2 regions of the Mesorhizobium sp. M6A.T.Cr.TU.016.01.1.1 genome follow, and region 1 is predicted to be linked to the other one. Evidence: predicted binding sites of a transcription regulator. Region 1 holds the regulator's gene; the other holds the start of a gene.
The links. The regulator PhoB, encoded in region 1, activates phosphate uptake and scavenging genes when phosphate is short. The targets are predictions, from matches to a motif close to TGTCATNNANCTGTCAT.
Positions count from the first base shown of each region.

Region 2: a site for PhoB is predicted at 2,013-2,029, ahead of EJ075_RS11740 (alkaline phosphatase). Genes of this name have one in related genera too.

Region 1 is NZ_CP034452.1:2,735,542-2,740,529, reverse strand. It holds gene EJ075_RS13200 (sugar ABC transporter permease) at 1-819, opposite strand, end outside; gene xylF (D-xylose ABC transporter substrate-binding protein) at 965-2,005, opposite strand; gene EJ075_RS13190 (ROK family protein) at 2,274-3,521, shown strand; gene phoB (phosphate regulon transcriptional regulator PhoB) at 3,556-4,245, opposite strand; gene phoU (phosphate signaling complex protein PhoU) at 4,262-4,969, opposite strand.
Region 2 is NZ_CP034452.1:2,456,803-2,461,790, reverse strand. It holds gene EJ075_RS11745 (hypothetical protein) at 1-263, shown strand, start outside; gene EJ075_RS11740 (alkaline phosphatase) at 366-1,940, opposite strand; gene EJ075_RS11735 (MFS transporter) at 2,215-3,498, opposite strand; gene EJ075_RS11730 (TetR/AcrR family transcriptional regulator) at 3,581-4,186, shown strand; gene EJ075_RS11725 (hypothetical protein) at 4,231-4,824, shown strand.

The DNA.
Region 1 (4,988 bases):
CGCGTATTGGCGCACGATGCCGATTGGCCAGGGATAGGAATTGGCGATCCACACGGCGCCGAGGATGGCGGCGCAGGCGACAACACCAAGCAAGCTCTCCGCCCAGACGGGACGCAGCGGAAACTTGAACCGCTTGCGCTGCGACCGGCCGTTGAGCAGCATGAAAGCGACGGCCGCACAGGCGAGAACGCCGACGATCCAGCTTGCGGTTGCCCCGATCGAGCCACGCGGCCCGCCACCCATGAGCTGGAAGGTGGCGTCGAGCGGCGCGACGGTGCGCCCGCTCGTCATCAGCCACGCCATGCCACGCCAGATCAGCAAGCCGCCCAGCGTCACGATGAAGGCCGGAACCTCGAGATAAGCGATGATGAAGCCCTGGAGCGCGCCTATCATGAGGCCGAGCACCACACCGGCAGCCAATGCGATAATCCATATCCAGGGATTTCCCACCTGGAGCCCCATGACGCGGATCAGGAATTCGGCCTGCGCCACGCCCATCACCATGCCGATCACGCCTTCGACGGAGCCCACCGAAAGATCGATGTTGCGCATCACGATGACCAGCACCATGCCGGTCGCCATGATCGCCACCGAGGAGGTCTGCACCGACAGGTTCCAGAGATTGCGCGGCGTGAGGAAAAGCCCACCCGACAGGATGTGAATTCCAACCCAGATGACCAGCAGAGCGCCGACCATGCCGAGCATGCGTATATCGAGCTCGGTTGCCTTGAGGAACCGTCCGATGGCGCTGAGCTCGGATTCGCGCGCCCGATCTTCGGCCGTGTGGGCGACCGGTGGGTTGGATGCCGTGTCGGTCATGATGTCCTCCGACCGGGTTGCCGTCTGGCGCGGATGCCGGAACAGAATGCTATTTGCTTTCCACGGTCATTTGAAGCGGAAAGCCTCTCGAAAAACGCCGCGGCATGACAGCCGCGGCGTTCGTTTCCTTGCGAAATGATCCAGATCAGTTGCAGGCCGCAACGCTGCCCGCGGCGACACCCGCGCAGACTTCGTCCTTCTTGATCCAGCCGGCGTCAATGACGACGTTGAGATTGTCCTTGGTGATGGCAATCGGCGTCAGGAACAGCGACTTGACGGCATTGCCGCCCGGCGTGGTGAAGTCCTTGACGCCCGCAATGTCGGTCATCTGCTTGCCATCAGCAAGCTGCGAGGCGATCTCGGCGGCGTTCTTGCCGAGCTCTCGCGCGTCCTTCCACACCGATACGGTCTGTGTGCCGAGCGCAATGCGGTTCAGCGCTGCATGGTCGCCGTCCTGGCCGGACACCGGGACGGATCCGGCCAAGCCTTGCGCCGTCAGCGCCGCGACGACGCCACCGGCAGTGCCGTCATTGGCGGCAACCACCGCATCGACCTTGTTGTCGTTGGCGGTCAGGAACTGTTCCATGTTCTTCTGGGCGTTGGCGGGAAGCCAGCCGTCGGTATACGCCTCGCCGACATTTTTGATCTTGCCGCTGTCGATGGCATCCTTGAGCACTTCCATGGAGCCGGCGAACAGGAAATCGGCATTCGGATCGGCGCCCGAGCCCTTGATGAAGACGTAGTTGCCTTCCGGCGCCACCTTGAACACTTCGCGGGCCTGCATGCGGCCGACTTCCTGGTTGTCGAAGGTCAGATAGAACACGTCCTTGTTCTCGATCAACCGGTCATAGCCGACGACCGGGATGCCTTCGTCCAGCGCCTTTTGCACCGCCGGCCCGATGGCCGACGCATCTTGCGCAAGGATGATGAGCGCGTTGGCGCCCTGCGAGATCAGGCTCTCGACATCGGTCAGCTGCTTGCCGGGATTGGACTGCGCATCGGCGGAAATATACTTGTCGCCGGCGGCCTCGATCGCCGTCTTCATGGCGGCTTCGTCGGTCTTCCAGCGCTCTTCCTGGAAGTTCGACCACGAAACGCCAATGACCTTGTCCTTCGCCTGTGCGACCGACGCGAGCGTCAGCGACATGGCGACCCCCGCCAGGATGGCGGCTGCGAATCTCTTCATGATAGTCCTCCCTGCGCCGCGATACGGCGCGACCAAACTGGCCCGAAGGCCGGCACAAAGGCTCTATTTTTTCGAGCCTCGAAAAAATACTGGTCCAACGCCGAAGCGCTGTCAACATCAATTCTGATGGATTTTGATGTCTCTGCCGACTTTTTTCGAGCCCCGGAATAAACAATGACAGGGCCTTCTGCTTCTGCCAGTATTTGTCGGACGCTGCCGACGGCTTCCGGTTCATGAGCGGCCGCGGCAAGAGGGAGGAAGCAAAAGAATGTCGGTTGGAATCCGTCATGACGATTTGCGTCGGCGCAACCGGGCGATGGTGATTTCGGCCGTACGCCGGGCAGGCCAGCCGTCGCGAACCGAGATCGCCGCGACCACCGGCCTCAGCCATTCGACCATATCGGCGATCTCTTCCGACCTCATCCAGGAAGGCATCCTGACCGAGAGCAAGGCGAGCGAGACCGTTTCGCTGAAACGCGGCCGGCCGCAGGTCGGCCTCAGCCTCAATCCGGAAGCGGCGGCGGTGTTGGCCGTCGTGTTGTCGCTGAATTTCCTTTCGGTCGCCGTCATCGATTATGCTGGACAAGTGGTCGCCGAGGAACAGCGCCGGCTGGACACGCTGACCATGTCGCGCGACGAGCTGATCGACGAATGTGTCGCCATCGTCCGGCGCCGGCTCGAAGATCCCGATCTCAATGTCCAAAGCGTCGCCCGCATCGCGCTGGCGATCCAGGGCATCACCGATTCCCATGCGCGCGCCATGTTGTGGTCGCCGATCACGCCGCAGACGAACATTGCCTTCGCCGACATTCTGGAACGTGAGTTCGGCATCCCGGCCATCATGGAGAACGATTGCAACATGATGGCCGTGGCGCTGCGCTGGCGCGACCCGGATCGCTACCGCGACGATTTCATCGCCATCCTGCTCTCCCACGGCATCGGCATGGGACTGGTGCTGAAGGGCGAACTGTTCACCGGCACCCATTCCTCAGGCGGCGAATTCGGCCACATGATCCACCGGCCGGGCGGCGCGCTTTGCCGCTGCGGGCGGCGCGGCTGCGTCGAGGCCTATGCCGGCAACTACGCCATCTGGCGCAATGCAAGGCAGTTGAGCGAGAACGCCGAGCCGGTCGCCGATGTCAGCGACGCCGAGATGCGGGCACTGGCGGCCCGGGCGCGCCAGACGGACGGACCGGAGCGCGAAGCCTACCGCAAGGCCGGCGAAGCGCTCGGCTTCGGGCTCGGCAGCCTGTTCGCGTTGATCGATCCGGCGCCGGTCGCCATGGTCGGCGCCAGCGCTGCCGCCTTCGACCTGATCGAGCCGGCCCTGCGCGAGGCCATCGCTCAGACCGCCGGCGGTCAGTATTCGGGTTCGATTTCCTTCGACACCGAGCCGAACGAGCTGCCGCTGATCCGCGAAGGCTGCGCCATGCGGGCGCTGAGCTTCGTCGACCAGGAGATTTTCGCGCCGGGCGCGCAAGGGAAGTCCGGCACGGCCAGGAAGCACGTGGCCTGAATGGAAGAACGCAGCTTGAATTCAGGCAGTCTGTTCAGTCTTCCCTGATCGCATAGCCCGCGCCGCGGATGGTGCGGATGACATCGGGCATGCGGCCATTGTTGACCGCCTTGCGCAGCCGGCCGACATGGACGTCCACCGTGCGCTCGTCGATGTAGATCGTCTCGCCCCAGACATTGTCGAGCAACTGGCTGCGCGAGAACACCCGACCCGGGTGCCGCATCATGAATTCGAGCAGCCGGAATTCGGTCGGCCCGAGCCGGATCTCGCTCTTCTTGCGATAGACCCTGTGCGATTCGCGATCGAGCATGATGTCACCGACCTTCAGCACGCTGGACAGCACTTCGGGCTTGGCACGGCGCAGCAGCGCCTTGACCCTGGCCATGAATTCCGGTGTCGAGAACGGCTTGACCAGATAGTCGTCGGCCCCGGTCGAGAGGCCGCGCACCCGGTCGCTTTCCTCGCCGCGCGCGGTCAGCATGATGATCGGCAGCCGCTCGGTTTCGGGACGCACGCGAAGGCGACGGCAAAGCTCGATGCCCGAAACCGCCGGCACCATCCAGTCGAGCACCAGAAGATCGGGCACGTTTTCCTGAAGCCGGATTTCGGCCTCGTCGCCGCGCGTCACCACCTCGACCTGATAGCCTTCGGATTCCAGATTGTAGCGAAGGAGGACGCCCAGCGGCTCTTCGTCCTCCACCACCATGATGCGCGGCGCGATCATCGGCCGGTTACCCCTGTCATGTCGCCGACGCCGACATCGTCGTTTCGTCGAGCTTCGGCCGATCCGCCGGCAATTGCTGCCCGGTCACGACATAGTAGGCGTTTTCGGCGATGTTGGTGACATGATCGCCGATACGCTCGAGATTCTTGGCGCAGAACAGAAGATGCGTGCAGGCGGTGATGTTGCGCGGGTCCTCCATCATGTAGGTCAGGAGTTCGCGAAAAACCGCCGTGTATTTCACGTCGATCTTCTCGTCGGCGGCGCGCAGCTCTTTCAACGCGCCGGCGTTGCGCGACACATAGTGCTCGACCACGCCGCGGAGCTGCTCGAGAACGAGATCCGCCATCGCGTCGATACCGTGCGAGAGATTACGCGGCGTGGCGCTCTGCCCGACGGCGCTGACCCGCTTGGCTATGTTCTTGGCCAGGTCGCCGATGCGCTCGAGATCGCCGGCCATCCGGATTGCGCCAACCACGGCGCGCAGGTCTTGCGCCATCGGCTGCCGCTTGGCGATCAGCGTGATCGCGCTGTCGTCGAGTTCGCGCTGCCGCGCATCCATGATGGCGTCATCCGAGACGACGCGCTGCGCCATCGCATTGTCTGACGCAAGCAACGCGCGGATCGACGCTGCGACCATCGCGGCGGCGAGCTCGTCCATGTCGCGGATCAGCCTGTCGATGTGCTCCAATTCCTCGTCGAAAGATGCGACGGTATGTTCACCCATGATACTGTCCTCGTGCTCG
Region 2 (4,988 bases), 280 kb from region 1:
GATACCGGCCAATCCTTGCATGGGCAGCCCTCGCCGTTCTGCTTGCGGCAGGCGCGGCGCAGTCGGCCGCGACGCTGAAGGAGACGCCGCCTGCCCTGCCGTCCGATACGCGTTCGGCGGAGCAGTTGTTTGCCGATGCGCCCGATGGCGTCGACCCGGTAGTGACCGGGCCGGTTAGCGCCGCCTTCAAGCAGAGGCAGGAAAATGCCGGCTGCGACAGCGCGGTCTGGCCTAAGATTCCAACCGTCTGCTATCCGGACTAGAGCCTGATCCATCCCGACAGAATCGGGATGGGGCTCTATCTTCTTGTTTGACCATGATCTTCTCCGAAAACCGGTTCCCACTTTTCGGGATCATGGTTTGGCTCACGCCGATCGCACCGGATCGAGCGCGACCTTGTAGAGTTCATTGTCGTCGCGGTCCATAAGCCGCACAGTCATCTGTTCAGTGGCGCCGTCGATATCGACGAGGCCGAAGAACTGCAGGCCGGCCGACGGTGGCAGGTTCTGCCCCTGCTCGGCAGTTGGCGCCTTGATGAATTTCAGCTCCGGGCCGAAGGTCATGTCGAAATCATTGGGTCCATACGTGCCGGCATGGAGCGGACCCGAGACGAACTCCCAGAACGGATTGAAGTCCTGGAACTGCGCCTTGTCTGGATTGTAGTAGTGGGCCGCCGTGTAGTGCACGTCGGCGGTCAGCCAGACGGTGTTGCTGATACCAGCGTTCTTTATGTAGCGAAGGAGGTCGGCAATTTCCAGCTCGCGGCCCTTGGCCGGGCCATTGTCGCCATTGCTGACGGCCTCGGCGCCGGCCTTCTTGGTGGCGTCGTTCCAGACGACGAGACCGAGCGGCATGTCGGCGGCGATGATTTTCCAGGTCGCGTTGGAGTTTGCCAGTTCGCGCTTCAGCCATTTGGTCTGCTGTTCGCCGAGAATGCGCGATTGCGGGGTCATCGTATGCTGCATGCCAAGGCCATTGGCGCCGCGATAGGAACGCATGTCGAGGAAGAACACGTCGAGCAGCGGCCCGTAGGCGATCTTGCGATAGACGCGGCCCGGTTCCGACGGCTCGTAGCGGATCGTCGTCATCTCGTGGAAGGCGCGTGCCGCGCGTGCCGCCAGCACATGGATGTTTTTTTCCGAGTAGCGGTCGTCGGCGCTCAGGTCCTTCGAATCCGACCAGTTGTTCACCACCTCGTGGTCGTCCCACTGGTAGAAGGTCGGGCAGATGGCGTTGAGCCCCAGCACATGTCCGTCCATCAAATTGTATTTCCACTGGCCCCGGTACTCGTCCAGCGTCTCGGCAACCTTGCGCTTTTCGTCGATGAGGACGGTGTTCTTCCACTTGCCGCCACCGGGAATGTCGACCTCGTCCTTCATCGCGCCGTCGGCGTAGATGGTGTCGCCGGAATGCAGGAAGAAGTCGGGCGTGTGCTTGCCGATCGTGGCATAGGTCTTCATGCCGGTGTCGTCGATGCCCCAACCCTGGCCGGCGGTATCGCCCGACCAGGCGAACCGGATGTCACGCTTCGAGGCCGGCGCCGTGCGGAAGCGGCCGACGATCGGCTCGGAGACGGCGTTGATGTCGGCGAGATCGGCCGCTGTCATGCGGTAGAATATATCCTGATCCGAGGCGAGGTCGGTGAGCAGCCGTTTTACCGTGTAATCGCTGGCCGGCGACGTATCGAGCGGCGCAAGGCGGACGGCGTTGGCGAAATTCTCCGTCGAGGAGACTTCAAACATGACGCGCGACGGGCGATCGGTGCGCGTCCAGACCATGCCGCTGGTGGCGTCGACGTCACCGGACTGGACACCATGGGTGAAGGCCGGCCGCTGATTGGCGCGGGAATAGTAGGGAAGCGCGAGGCCCGAGGCGCCGACGAGGCCAACGGTGCTCGCCGACGTGACGAAAGCGCGCCGCGTCATCGAAATTTTGTTCATGGCTGTCTCCTGGATGGCGTTGAACGTCGCCGCCAAGGTCCAGCGTCAATGTTTCAGGCACATCTCGAAACCATGAAGGTTTGATAACAATGGACAGGTGATCTCCCCCCTTGAGGGGGAGATGTCGCCGAAGGCGACAGAGGGGGTCGTCTCGCGTGAAGCGCCAACCTCCTGCGTCTGCGATAAGGGGCCGAGCCCGGTCGGACCGACCCCCTCTGGCCGCGTCGCGGCCATCTCCCCCTCAAGGGGGAGATTAGCGCTCGGCCGTCGCAGCTCAAGCCGCCTGCGGTTCCGGGTTGAAGGCCGGACGGCTGGTGTTGATCAACAGCGAGATGCAGGCTGCGGCTATTGCCGTCATGCCGGCGATGAGGAAGGCGAGCTCGTAATTGCCCTGCAATTCGCGCATCGTGCCGCCGAAGAAGGCGGCGGTCGCCGCACCCACCTGATGGCCGGCGACGATCCAACCAAAGACGATCGGTCCACTACGATCACCGAACGCCTCGTTTGACAGCCTGAGCGTCGGCGGCACGGTTGCGATCCAGTCCAATCCGTAGAGCACGGCGAAGATGATCAGGCTGGTCGACGAGAAGCCGGAATAAGGCAGATAGATCAGCGACAGGCCGCGAATGCCATAATAGACGCCGAGCAGCTTGCGCGGGTCGAAGCGGTCGGTGAGCCAGCCCGACAGCGTCGTGCCGATCAGGTCGAAGATGCCCATCAGCGACAGCAGGCCGGCAGCTTGCACTTGGCCGATGCCCATGTCGCCGCAAAACGCGATCAGGTGCGTGCCGACCAGGCCATTGGTGGTGAAGCCGCAGATGAAGAAGGTGGCGAACAGATACCAGAACACGCGGGTGCCGGCGGCACGGCGCAGCGTGCTGAGCGTGTGGGTGAGAAAATTGCCCTGCGAGGCCGGCGGAACCGGCGGCACGTCGTCGGCGTCAGCACCGTAGCGCACCATGCCGATCGAAGCTGGACGCTCCGGCACCAGCAGCCAGACCAGCGGCACCAGGCACGCGGTGGCCACCGCAATGGCGATGGCGACCGGCTTCCAGCCGCCCGACTGGGCGAGCGCTGCGAGCAGTGGCAGGAACACCAGCAGGCCGGTGGCGGCGGAGGCCGACATCAGTCCCATCACCAGGCCGCGATTGGTTTTGAACCAGCGGTTGACGATGGTGGCGCCAAGCACCGTGGCGACCGCGCCCGAACCGACGCCGGAGAATACGCCCCAGGTGAGAAGCAGGTGCCACGGCTCGGTCATCAACAGGCTGAGCGCCGTCGAGCCCGACATCACCACCAGCGATGCCAGCAGCGTGCGGCGCAGCCCGACCCGTTCCATCAGTGCCGCGGCAAACGGCCCGGTCAGGCCGTAGAGGAAGATGCCGATGGCCGCGGCGAGCGAGACGACATCGCGCCGCCAGCCGAAACTCTCCTCCAGCGGCAGCATCATGACGGCCGGCGCCGACCGCAGGCCCGCCGCGATCAGCAGGCAAAGGAAAATGACGGCAACCACGACGAAAGCGTAGCGCTGGCCAAACGGGCGGGATTGAGCTATCATGTTACTGACCGGTACGTTGCAGTTACACCGAGGTATACGTACCGGTCGGTAACGTTGTCAAGCAGGCCACGGCACGTCCTAGATGAAAAGCATTGAACCAACGATCAAAGCGGATGAAGTGACACCGCCCCGCGCCGGCGAGAAAATCCTTCGCGTTGCCCGCGACCTATTCTACCGGCAAGGCATCAGGGCGATCGGCGTCGACGAGATCGTGCGGCGTGCCGGCGTCACCAAGCCCAGCCTCTATCGCAGCTTTCCCTCCAAGGACGAATTGGCCGCGTCCTATCTCCGGCAATACGACCTCGAGTTCTGGGCCCGCTTCGACGAGGCAGTGGCTGCCCATCCCGGCGATCCGCGCGCGCAGATCGCCGCATTCCTGACCCGCATCGGCAAGCGCACGCAAAGACCAGACTATCGCGGCTGCGGCATGACCAATGCGGCGGTCGAGTATCCCGAGCACGGCCATCCGGCCCGCGTGGTGAGCGAGGCCAACAAGCAGGAACTGCGACGACGCCTGCGCGCCATGGCGGCGGCAATGGGTGCTGGCGACGCCGACACGCTGGGCGACGGGCTGCTGCTCCTGATCGAGGGCGCCTATATCAGCGGCCAGCTGTTCGGTGCCGGCGGACCGGCAAAATCGGTGGCCCGGAACGCCGACCTGCTGATCGAAGCGAGCTTGCAGAAATAGCGTTTGACGATACGCTACGGCAGCCCGAAACGGAGTTGCCTGCGATGCGAGCCCTTTTGATGATTTCGCTAGCCCTCGCCGGCCTCTGCCAGACCGCCCAGGCCGGCGACATTTCCAGTGCCTACACCGATCTCGACTCGAAGAAGGACTGCGTGACTTATGCGCAGGCCGAGGAAGGCGATGGCGACTGGGCCAGTCTCGTCTGTTCGGGCTATCGCGGCTACCCAGTGCTGATCTCTTACGACGACGCCCGGGAATCGCTGTTCTATGGTTTTCCGCCCAGCGACATGACTACGGTCTGGGAAAGTTTTGTCGGGCTTAATTCGGCTGGACCAAAGCTCGAGTGGCGCATCGAGACGAACGGCGACCTCGCCATTCCCTTCGCGGTCATCCACCGTCGCTCGATCAGCGATCCCGAGGGGGAGAACAAACCGACCGACGTGCTGATCGTCGCCAAGGTCGCCCAGCCGGAGAAGTATGAGGGCTGCACCGTCGGCCTGGTGCTGGCCACCGGCAATCCCGCAGCCAACGATGAGGCGCGCAAGCTCGCCGACGAGAAAGCACGCAGCTTTGCCTGCGGCAAGGACAAGCGCGCGATGATCGGCGACGTGCCCGCTTTTGGCCGCGTCGACAATTAGTGGGGGTGAGGAAGAGCGTAGCAATGGCCGCCCTTCGGCGATCCTTCACGCCCCCTCTGTCCTGCCGGACATCTCCCCCACAAGGAGGGAGATCGGCTACCATCTTGGCTTTCGCCAATCTCCAACGCTGAAAGAGAGACGGGGCGGCGAAGCTGCCAATCTCC